DNA from 2 places in the Mariniluteicoccus endophyticus genome. Region 2 is predicted to be linked to the other one. Evidence: riboswitches for the same ligand, from Rfam matches in the RefSeq annotation. Region 2 holds a riboswitch; the other holds the start of a gene.
What was found. A riboswitch is a leader RNA that binds a small molecule or an ion and turns the genes downstream of it on or off. The one in region 2 is predicted to bind thiamine pyrophosphate.

Region 1: another riboswitch for thiamine pyrophosphate. It lies ahead of thiC (phosphomethylpyrimidine synthase ThiC); the one in region 2 lies ahead of ACYVGD_RS14025 (ECF transporter S component).

Annotation. Positions count from the first base shown of each region.
Region 1 covers NZ_BAAGXC010000023.1:94,290-98,700, reverse strand. The annotation lists gene ACYVGD_RS12330 (MFS transporter) at 1-387, opposite strand, end outside; gene thiC (phosphomethylpyrimidine synthase ThiC) at 441-2,183, opposite strand; TPP riboswitch at 2,184-2,294, opposite strand; gene thiD (bifunctional hydroxymethylpyrimidine kinase/phosphomethylpyrimidine kinase) at 2,373-3,140, shown strand; gene ACYVGD_RS12315 (alpha/beta fold hydrolase) at 3,430-4,411, opposite strand, start outside.
Region 2 covers NZ_BAAGXC010000030.1:42,483-46,893, forward strand. The annotation lists gene ACYVGD_RS14020 (ABC transporter ATP-binding protein) at 1-1,347, opposite strand, end outside; gene ACYVGD_RS14025 (ECF transporter S component) at 1,353-1,985, opposite strand; TPP riboswitch at 2,020-2,124, opposite strand; gene ACYVGD_RS14030 (MFS transporter) at 2,210-3,412, shown strand; gene ACYVGD_RS14035 (hypothetical protein) at 3,507-4,130, opposite strand; gene ACYVGD_RS14040 (MATE family efflux transporter) at 4,328-4,411, shown strand, end outside.

The sequences.
Region 1 (4,411 bases), on a different contig from region 2:
GGCGATGAAGATCCCGCCCAGGAAACGCAGCAGCAGCACGATCACGATCGCGGCCGGCCCGATCACCTCGTGCGTGGGCACGGCGGCGATGCCGAGCGTGCAGGCGGCGGTGCCGGCGATGGCCATGGTGGTGGTCCTTGTACGCCCGAGGTGGTCGGCGAACCGGCCGAACACGATGCCGCCGACGGGACGCCCGAGCAGCATCGCCATGACGACCAGAGCCCCGGTCATCGCGGTGGCGTGCCCACCCGCCACCGTCTTCAGCGCCGGCGCGAGCGCCAGCAGCGGGAGGAAGATGTGGAGCTGGTCGACGAAATTGCCGACCACGCCACCGCGGAGCGCGGCCCGTCCCTCCTCGGGCAGCGCTCGCCCGAGCCTCTCACCCACCTGTTCTTCGATCTCCGAGCCAGGCGGCTGGCGGCCAGGACGAGGAGTCCCGCTCACCGACCCGCCTGGACGGCGTCGCCACCGTCACGTGCGGTCTGCGCGTCCAGGTACACGCTGGAGCCCAGCTCCACGAACTGCTTCGACTTGGCCTCCATCTCCTTGGCGAGCTGTGAGTCGGCGTACTGGTCCCGGATGTCCTGCGAGATGCGCATCGAGCAGAACTTCGGGCCGCACATCGAGCAGAAGTGGGCGGTCTTGGCCGGCTCGGCGGGCAGGGTCTCGTCGTGGTAGGCGATGGCGGTGTCCGGGTCGAGCGACAGCGCGAACTGGTCGTGCCAGCGGAACTCGAAACGGGCCTTCGACAGGGCGTCGTCGCGGACCCGCGCGCCCGGGTGGCCCTTGGCGACGTCGGCGGCGTGGGCGGCGATCTTGTAGGTGATCACGCCCGTCTTGACGTCGTCGCGGTTCGGCAGCCCCAGATGCTCCTTGGGCGTGACGTAGCAGAGCATCGCCGTGCCGTGCTGGGCGATCACCGCCGCACCGATCGCCGAGGTGATGTGGTCGTAGCCGGGCGCGATGTCGGTGACGAGCGGGCCGAGCGTGTAGAACGGCGCGCCGTGGCACCAGTCCTGCTGGAGGCGTACGTTCTCCTCCACCAGGTCGAGCGGCACGTGACCGGGGCCCTCCACCATGACCTGCACGTCGTACGCCCAGGCGCGCTGCGTGAGCTCGGCCAGCGTACGCAGCTCCGACAGCTGGGCCTCGTCGTTGGCGTCGGCGACCGAGCCCGGACGCAGGCCGTCACCCAGCGAGAACGCGATGTCGTAGCGGGCGAAGATCTCGCACAGCTCGTCGAAGTTCTCGTAGAGGAAAGACTCCTTGTGGTGGGCGAGGCACCAGCCGGCCATGATCGAGCCGCCGCGGGAGACGATGCCGGTGACGCGGTTGGCGGTCAGTGGCACGTAGCGCAGCAATACACCGGCGTGGATCGTCATGTAGTCGACGCCCTGCTCGGCCTGCTCGATGACGGTGTCGCGGAAGATCTCCCACGTCAGCTTCTCGGCCTGGCCGTCGACCTTCTCCAGCGCCTGATAGATCGGCACCGTGCCGATCGGGACGGGCGAGTTGCGCAGGATCCACTCGCGGGTGGTGTGGATGTCGTCACCGGTCGAGAGGTCCATGACCGTGTCGGCACCCCAGCGGGTCGCCCACGTCAGTTTCTCGACCTCCTCGGCGATTGACGAGGTGACCGCCGAGTTGCCGATGTTGGCGTTGACCTTGGTCAGGAAGCGGCGGCCGATGATCATCGGCTCCGACTCGGGGTGGTTGATGTTGGCGGGGATGATCGCGCGGCCGGCGGCGACCTCGCTGCGGACGAGCTCGACGGCGACGTTCTCGCGCAGGGCCACGAAGCGCATCTCGGGGGTGATGATGCCCTGGCGCGCGTAGTGCATCTGGGTGACGCGGCGTCCCTCGATCGAGCGCAACGGCTGGCGTCGCTCGCCTTTCCAGGCCAGGGATGCCTCGCCGCGGCGTACCGCGGAGCGGCCGTCGTCGAGCAGGTTGCGTTCGCGACCCTCGTAGGTCTCGACATCGCCCCGGTCGACGATCCACTGCGCGCGGAACGCCGGCAGTCCGACCTCGGGGTCGGACCCCGGGCCGGACGTGCGGTAGACGTGCACGTCGGCGTTGGGCGTGCCGTCGGGCGAGTCGGCCAGCGAGATGGCCGTCACGGGCACGCTGACGTCGCCCTCGGTGACGTGGTCGAGGCGGTGCTGGGGATGGATCTCAGACATGAGTGGATGCTCCTCATCTTCCTTCGCCGGTATGAGCCGGACAGGTTCGAACGGTCCGGGCGGCAACAGCCCGATCTCAGCCCTCTGCCGAGGACCCCCGCGTGGGTATGCGCCAACGTACGCCCCCGCGCGCCCCCGCGCAAACCCCGGATCCGTAGTGCGGGCCCTCGCGTGACTAGGCTGCCGCCCATGAGCGTGAAGCCGAGCCCCTCCCCGCGCCCGCAGCAGCCGGTGGCCCTCACCATCGCTGGCAACGACCCGTCCGGCGGGGCGGGGATCGTCCGCGACCTGCGGACGTTCGAGCAGGCCGGTGCTTGGGGGTGTGCCGTGATCACCGCACTGACGGCCCAGAGCCCCGGCCGTGTCACTGGCGTGCACGCCGTCCCACCGGAGTTCGTCGACGAACAGCTGCGTACGCTCCTCGACGACTGCCGGGTCGACGCGGTGAAGGTCGGCATGCTCGCCGCCGCTCCCCTGGTCGAGGTCGTCATCGACTGGTTCTCGCGTGTGCCGCTGGCCGATGTCCCGCGCGTGGTCGACCCCGTGATGGTCTCGACGTCCGGAGCGCGCCTGCTCGACGAGGACGCGACCGCGGCGATGCGCCGTCTGGTGCCGCTGGCATCGATCATCACGCCGAACCTGCCCGAGGCGGGCGTACTGCTCGGCGCGCCGGAGGCGACGTCGCTGGAGGAGATGTACGCCCAGGCCCAGCGCCTGCGCGACGAGCTGGGTGCCCCGCTGGTGCTGCTGAAGGGCGGCCACCTCGCCGGGCTGCCCGAGGCCGTCGACGTGCTCGCCGGCCCCGACGGCACCCACGAGTTCCGCGCGCCGTGGGTCCGCGGCACGAGCACCCGCGGAACCGGCTGCACGCTGTCGTCGGCGCTGGCCGCCCACCGCGTGCAGTCGCCCGACTGGCCCACGGCCGTCGAGCGCGCCAAGGCCAGCCTGGACCTCTGACCTCGCCTCGCCCCGGCCGCGGTGCGAGACGAGAACGCAGCGGGACGACGAAGGCCAACGGGACGAGGAGCTCAGACCCGCGTCAGGCGGTAGTGCACCTGGAGCACCCGCGCGCCCCACAGGTCGAGTACGTGGTCGGTGCACAGCACGCCCTCATCGTCGACGTACAGATGGAACGTCTCCTGCAGGGGCCGCGGGCCACGCTCTCAAGCGGCTGCGCGACTCGGCGACGACGTAACGGGCCGTCGAGCGCGGCCATGGACGGCATCAGCCCATCCTCCGGCCGGGTTCATGCGAGATGTCGCGCCGCGCGGTCGATGAGCCGCTGGAGGTGCTCGTTGATCTGGCCGTGGTGCTCGATGATGCCCATGTGGCCGGAATCGGGCAGCACCAACGTCTCGGCGCCGGGCAGAAGCTCGATGATCCTCTCGACGTGCTGCACCGGCAGGATCACGTCCTCCTCGCCACCGACGACGCTCGTCTCGACACGGGCGAGCGTGTCGAACGCAGCCTCACCGTCGAACTCGGCGAACCCCGGGTAGAAGTCGGCGATCACCTCCATGGGCGTCTCTGCGACCATCTGCGACATGAAGTCGACGTAGGAGGCTGGCACGTCGGACCCGTACGACATGTTCTTGGTGGCCACGAAACCGAGGTCCATCGTGGCGCGGCGTGACCGCTCGACCATGCCGGGGGCGCGGTTCATGATGCCGAGCAGGCCGGGCGCGATGCGGGAGAACACCGAACCGGGGATGCCCGGGACGATCGAGTGCTGCGACAGGCCGCCCGACGACGTGGCGACGAGCCCGACGCCCATGACCTTGGTGCCGAACAGGTCCGGCCGGTCGATCGCCAGCTGTTGGATCGTCATGCCGCCCATCGAGTGGCCGATCAGCACGACCGGCTCGTCGGCCTCTGTCGTGGCCTCCAGCACCTGCAACAGGTCCTTCGACAGCTGGGAGACCCGCGACAGCGTGCTCGACGAGCGGCCCGAGCGCCCGTGGGAGCGCTGGTCGTAGAGGACGATCTTGTGGCGGCCGCGCAGGTAGGCCCGCTGGTAGTGCCAGCAGTGCATCGACAGCACGTAGCCGTGGACCAGCACCACCGTCAGGCCCGGCTCGACCGCCCCGATCGGGGCGTACTCGTCGAACTCGTCGACCTCGACATGGAGGCCGACCCCGTCGGGCGTCACCACATCGGGCCCGGACCCGCGCAGGGAGAAGAACGGGTGCCCGCCGATCTCCAGGGGTTCGGGATGGCGCCGCAGCATG
Region 2 (4,411 bases):
TCCGAACGTCGGCTCGTCGAGGAACACGAGCTCGGGGGCGGTGGCGAGCACGGTGCCGACGGACAACCTCCGCTTCTCGCCGCCGGACAGCGTGAACGGGTGGGCGCCAGCGAGACCCTCGAGATGCAACATGGCGAGCAGCTCGTCGACACGGGCGGTCACGTCGGTGCGGCCGAGCGCCCGCAGGCCGACGGCCAGCTCCTCGCGCACGGTCGTGGCGACGAGCTGGTGCTCCGGCTCGGCGAAGACGGTGCCGATGCGGGTCAGCAGGTCGCGCGAGGCCCAGCGCGCTGGGTCGACGGCTCGGTCGGGCGTACGCCGGAACCAGCCGATACGGCGGCCGGGCGGCCTCAGGCGTACGGCCGCCTCGACGCGACCCGCGACCGGCGGGAGCAGCCCGGCCAGCGTGAGGGCGAGCGTGGTCTTGCCGCAGCCGTTGGGCCCGGTGACGACGGTCGAACAACCCGCGGCGACGGCGACGTGGGCGTCGGTGCGGGCGGGGACCCCGTGGTGGCCGACGGTCAGGTCGTGACCGGTCAGGAGCACCTCGGGGTCTGCGGTCGGGGCGGGGAGGGGGTCGAGCGGGACGGGCGCACCCGGCACCCAGACACCTGCGGCGAGCAGGGCGTCGCGGTGATCGGCGAACACGCGCTCCGGCGGCCCGTCGGCCAGGAGGCCGCCGCCCGGGGCGAGGACGACCACGCGGTCGACGAGGTCGAGCCAGCCCTCGACGCGGTGCTCGACGACGACGAGGGTGGTGCGGCGGTCGGCGACCACGCGGGCGACGGCGTCGTGGACCTCGGCCACGCCCGCGTCGTCGAGGTTGGCGGTGGGCTCGTCGAGCAGCAGCAGGGCGGTGTCCATCGCCACCGCCCCGGCGATCGCGAGCCGCTGCAACTGTCCCGAAGACAGCGCGCTGGTGGACCGGTCGAGGTCGACGGGCAGGCCGACCTCGTCGAGAGCGGCGCGTACGCGGGGCCAGATCTCGTCGCGGGGGACGCCGAGGTTCTCCAGCCCGAAGGCCACGTCGTCGCCGACGCGGGCGAGCACGACCTGGGACTGGGGGTCCTGCAGGACGAGCCCGACCTGGCCGCGGCGGCGCGTGGGGTGCTTGCCGCCGACGAGCAGGCGTCCGGCCTCGTCGCCCTCCTCCGCGCCGCCGAGGACGCCCGCGAGCGCCTGCAGCAGCGTGGACTTCCCCCCGCCGGACGCACCGAGCAGGAGTACGCGCTCCCCCGGCTCGACGACGAGGTCGAGGTCGGCGACGGCCCAGCGGCTGCGGCCGGCATGGCGCCAGCCCCACCCCTGCGCGGCGACGCCGAGGGGCGCGGGGGCGGCGTACGGCATGGTGCTCAGGCGCGATCCCGCGCCTCACGGCCGGCCGCGAAGCGGTTGAGCGCACCGGCGGACGCGAGGGCGCGCATGAGCACCCAGGCGAGCAGGCCGGCGAGCACCGCGCCGGACAGGGCGGTGCAGACGAGGTAGATCGCGTTGAACTCCGCACCCTTGGCGTGGTTGCCGAGGATGAACTCGTTGACCCAGGCACCCAGGCCCGCCAGCAGTCCGGCGAGCACCGCGACCATGACGTTCCAGCGACGGTAGGCGAAGACCGCGAAGACGATCTCGGCGCCGAGTCCCTGGGCGAAGGCGGAGTACATGGTCGTCCAGCCCCACTGGTTGCCCAGCGCCATCGAGACGAAGCCGGCGAGCAGCTCGGCGAACAGAGCGGCGCCGGGCTTGCGAATGATGAGGCCGCCGAGCGGGCCGGCGAGGAACCAGACGCCCGCGGCCAGGCCGCCGATGCCGGGGGTGAGCGCGTCGAGCGCGGTGAAGGCCGACATGCCGACGGAGTTCCAGCCGAAGAAGATCAGACCACAGGCCACGCCGAGGACAGCGCAGACAACGATGTCGACGACGCGCCAGGCGCGGCCGCCGCTGTGGGCGGGCGTGGTCTCGTCGACGGTGGGTTCGGTGCGTTCAGACATGTGTGCCCCTTCCTGCATGGGCACGGGTCGCCATCGCTGGCGTTAGAGGCCTCCCTGCGCCGGCATTATCCGGATCAGGTTCGACGGTCGAAGGCGTGCGCCTTCCTCTCAGCCCGGTCGGGCTCCCGTGTTCTGAGAGGACACACTACCCCGGTTACCACACCCGGATTTATCTTGGGGTCAAGATACTTGACGTCGATATATGCCGTGGCAGAATGGGAGCCATGACCGACCCGACACCGAGCCAGACGCTCCGCGCGCTGCTGTGGCCGGTCTATGTGCCCACCATCACGTTCGCGGCGGGTGCCGCGGCGCTCGTTCCGGCATACATCCTGCTGGCGCTCCGGCTGGGCTTTGGCGAGGCCCAGGTCGCGCTGATCGGCACTTGGTTGGGAGCCGTCACCGTGGTCGCCTCGGCGGCCGCCGGCTATCTCGTGCAGGGGCTGGGCGAGCGGACGGCGCTCGCGGTCACCACCGGTGTAGGCATCGCCGGCCTGCTGGCGGCATGGGCGACGACGGCCACGGATCTGCCGGGAGCCCGCTGGGTAATGGTGGCCGCGCTGACCGGTTTCGCCCTCGCCGAGTCCGTGTGGGGCATCGCCCGTCAGGGACTCGTCGCCGACCTCGCCGCGCCGCAGCACCTGGGGCGCGCGATGAACACGTTCGGCGCCGCCCAGCGCATCGGTCGCGTCTTCGGCCCGCTCGTCGCCGCCGGGATCATGGCGCTGTGGGGACCGGCCGAGGTGTTCGGCGTGGGCGCCCTGGTCTCCGCGGCCTCGCTCGCGCTGATCGTGCGCCATCTGCGTACGCCGGCCTCCGCGGTGAGACCCACCCCGCCCACCGAGGTGTCGAGCCGGCGGGCGCTGCACGGGCTGGTCCTGCTCGGGCTCGGCATCATCACCCTCGCCGCGCTGCGCACGGCCAAGGAGACGCTCATCCCGCTGTGGGGTGCACGCGGTCTGCACCTGTCCGACCACCTCGTCGCGCTCGTCGTCGGGATCGCCGCGGCGTTCGAGCTGCTCCTGTTCTGGCCGGCCGGCATCGCGCTCGACCGTCTCGGGCGCATGCCGGTCGTGGTGACGTCCCTGGTCCTCATGGCCGCGGGTCTCGTGGCGCTGCCGCAGTCGACCGGTCCCACCTGGTTCGTGATCTGCGCCCTGGTCGTCGGGCTCGGCGACGGTGTCGGCTCGGGCATCGTGAAGACCATCGGCGTCGACCTCGCACCGGTCGAGGGCCGCGGCCGGTTCCTCGGCTGGTGGCAGTCCGTGGCCGCCACCGGCAACCTGGCCGCTCCTGCGCTGGCCAGCGCCGTGATCGCCACCGCATCCCTCGGGGCCGCCCTGGCCGTGATCGGCGCCATCGGACTGGTCGGCGCGGCCTGGATGGCGTACTGGACGCCCCGGTTCATCCCCCGCCGTCGCGTCTGACCTCCCGCCACGCACAACAGGCCGAAAACTCCACAACAGGCGTTGCACGACCTGTTGTGGAGTTCTCGGCCTGTTGTGGGGACTCGGGGTTGGGTCAGGGGGCGTACGTGACCTCTTGACCGTTGTCGAAGCACGACGCGCCGAGCCCCTCGCGGAAGACCTCGGCGGGGAATCTCACCTCGCGGAAGGGGCCGCACGGGGCCAGCTCCTGGCCTCCCCAGACCTCGCGCCACGTGCCGTCGACCTTCGCCCAGGCGACTGCTGCGCCACCGCAACCGGACACGTTGCCGGTCGCAAAGCCGCGCGTGTCGACGAGCGTGACACCCACGCTGGGTCTGCACTCGGCACCCACCTCCGCGACCTGCTCCGCCAGCCGAGTCTTCAGGTAGGCGCGGAAGTCGGCCGGGGCATCGCCCAACCGGTCCGCGTCGGCGTCCGTACGCACCTCCGCGCCCGCGTCACCGGTGGGCCGGTAGTCGACGAGCGTCCCCTTGACCATTGCCTTCGGCGCGGGACCACCCGACGCACGCGGGGTCGGCGTCACCGTCGCGTCCCCGGCGGGCGGGACCGACGTCGGCTCGTCCGGCTGCGACGTGGCGGGGGCCTGGGTTGCGGGGGTCTGGGTTGCGGGGGCCTGGGTTCCGGACGGCTGAGAGCCGGTCTGCTGACCGCATGCCGCCAGCGGCAGCACGAGCAGGAGGGGAAGCAGCGTACGCATGGGGGTCCTTTCATCGAACGGCGCGACTCTATGCGACGACGGCGAACTACACGCGTGTGATTTGTGCACAAAGTGGGGACAGAGCTGTGGACAACGGCTCCTCGTCTCGCTGGCGCTCGCTCGGAGAACAGGGCCGGGGCCGGCGCCCGCTCGGAGAACAGGGGCAGGGGCCGTGGCCCGGGATACGCTCCATCCTTGTGACCAGCCCCGCACCCGCCGAGCACCGCCGCGAGGTCCTCGCCCTGGCCGTGCCGGCGTTCGCGACGCTGGTGAGCGAGCCG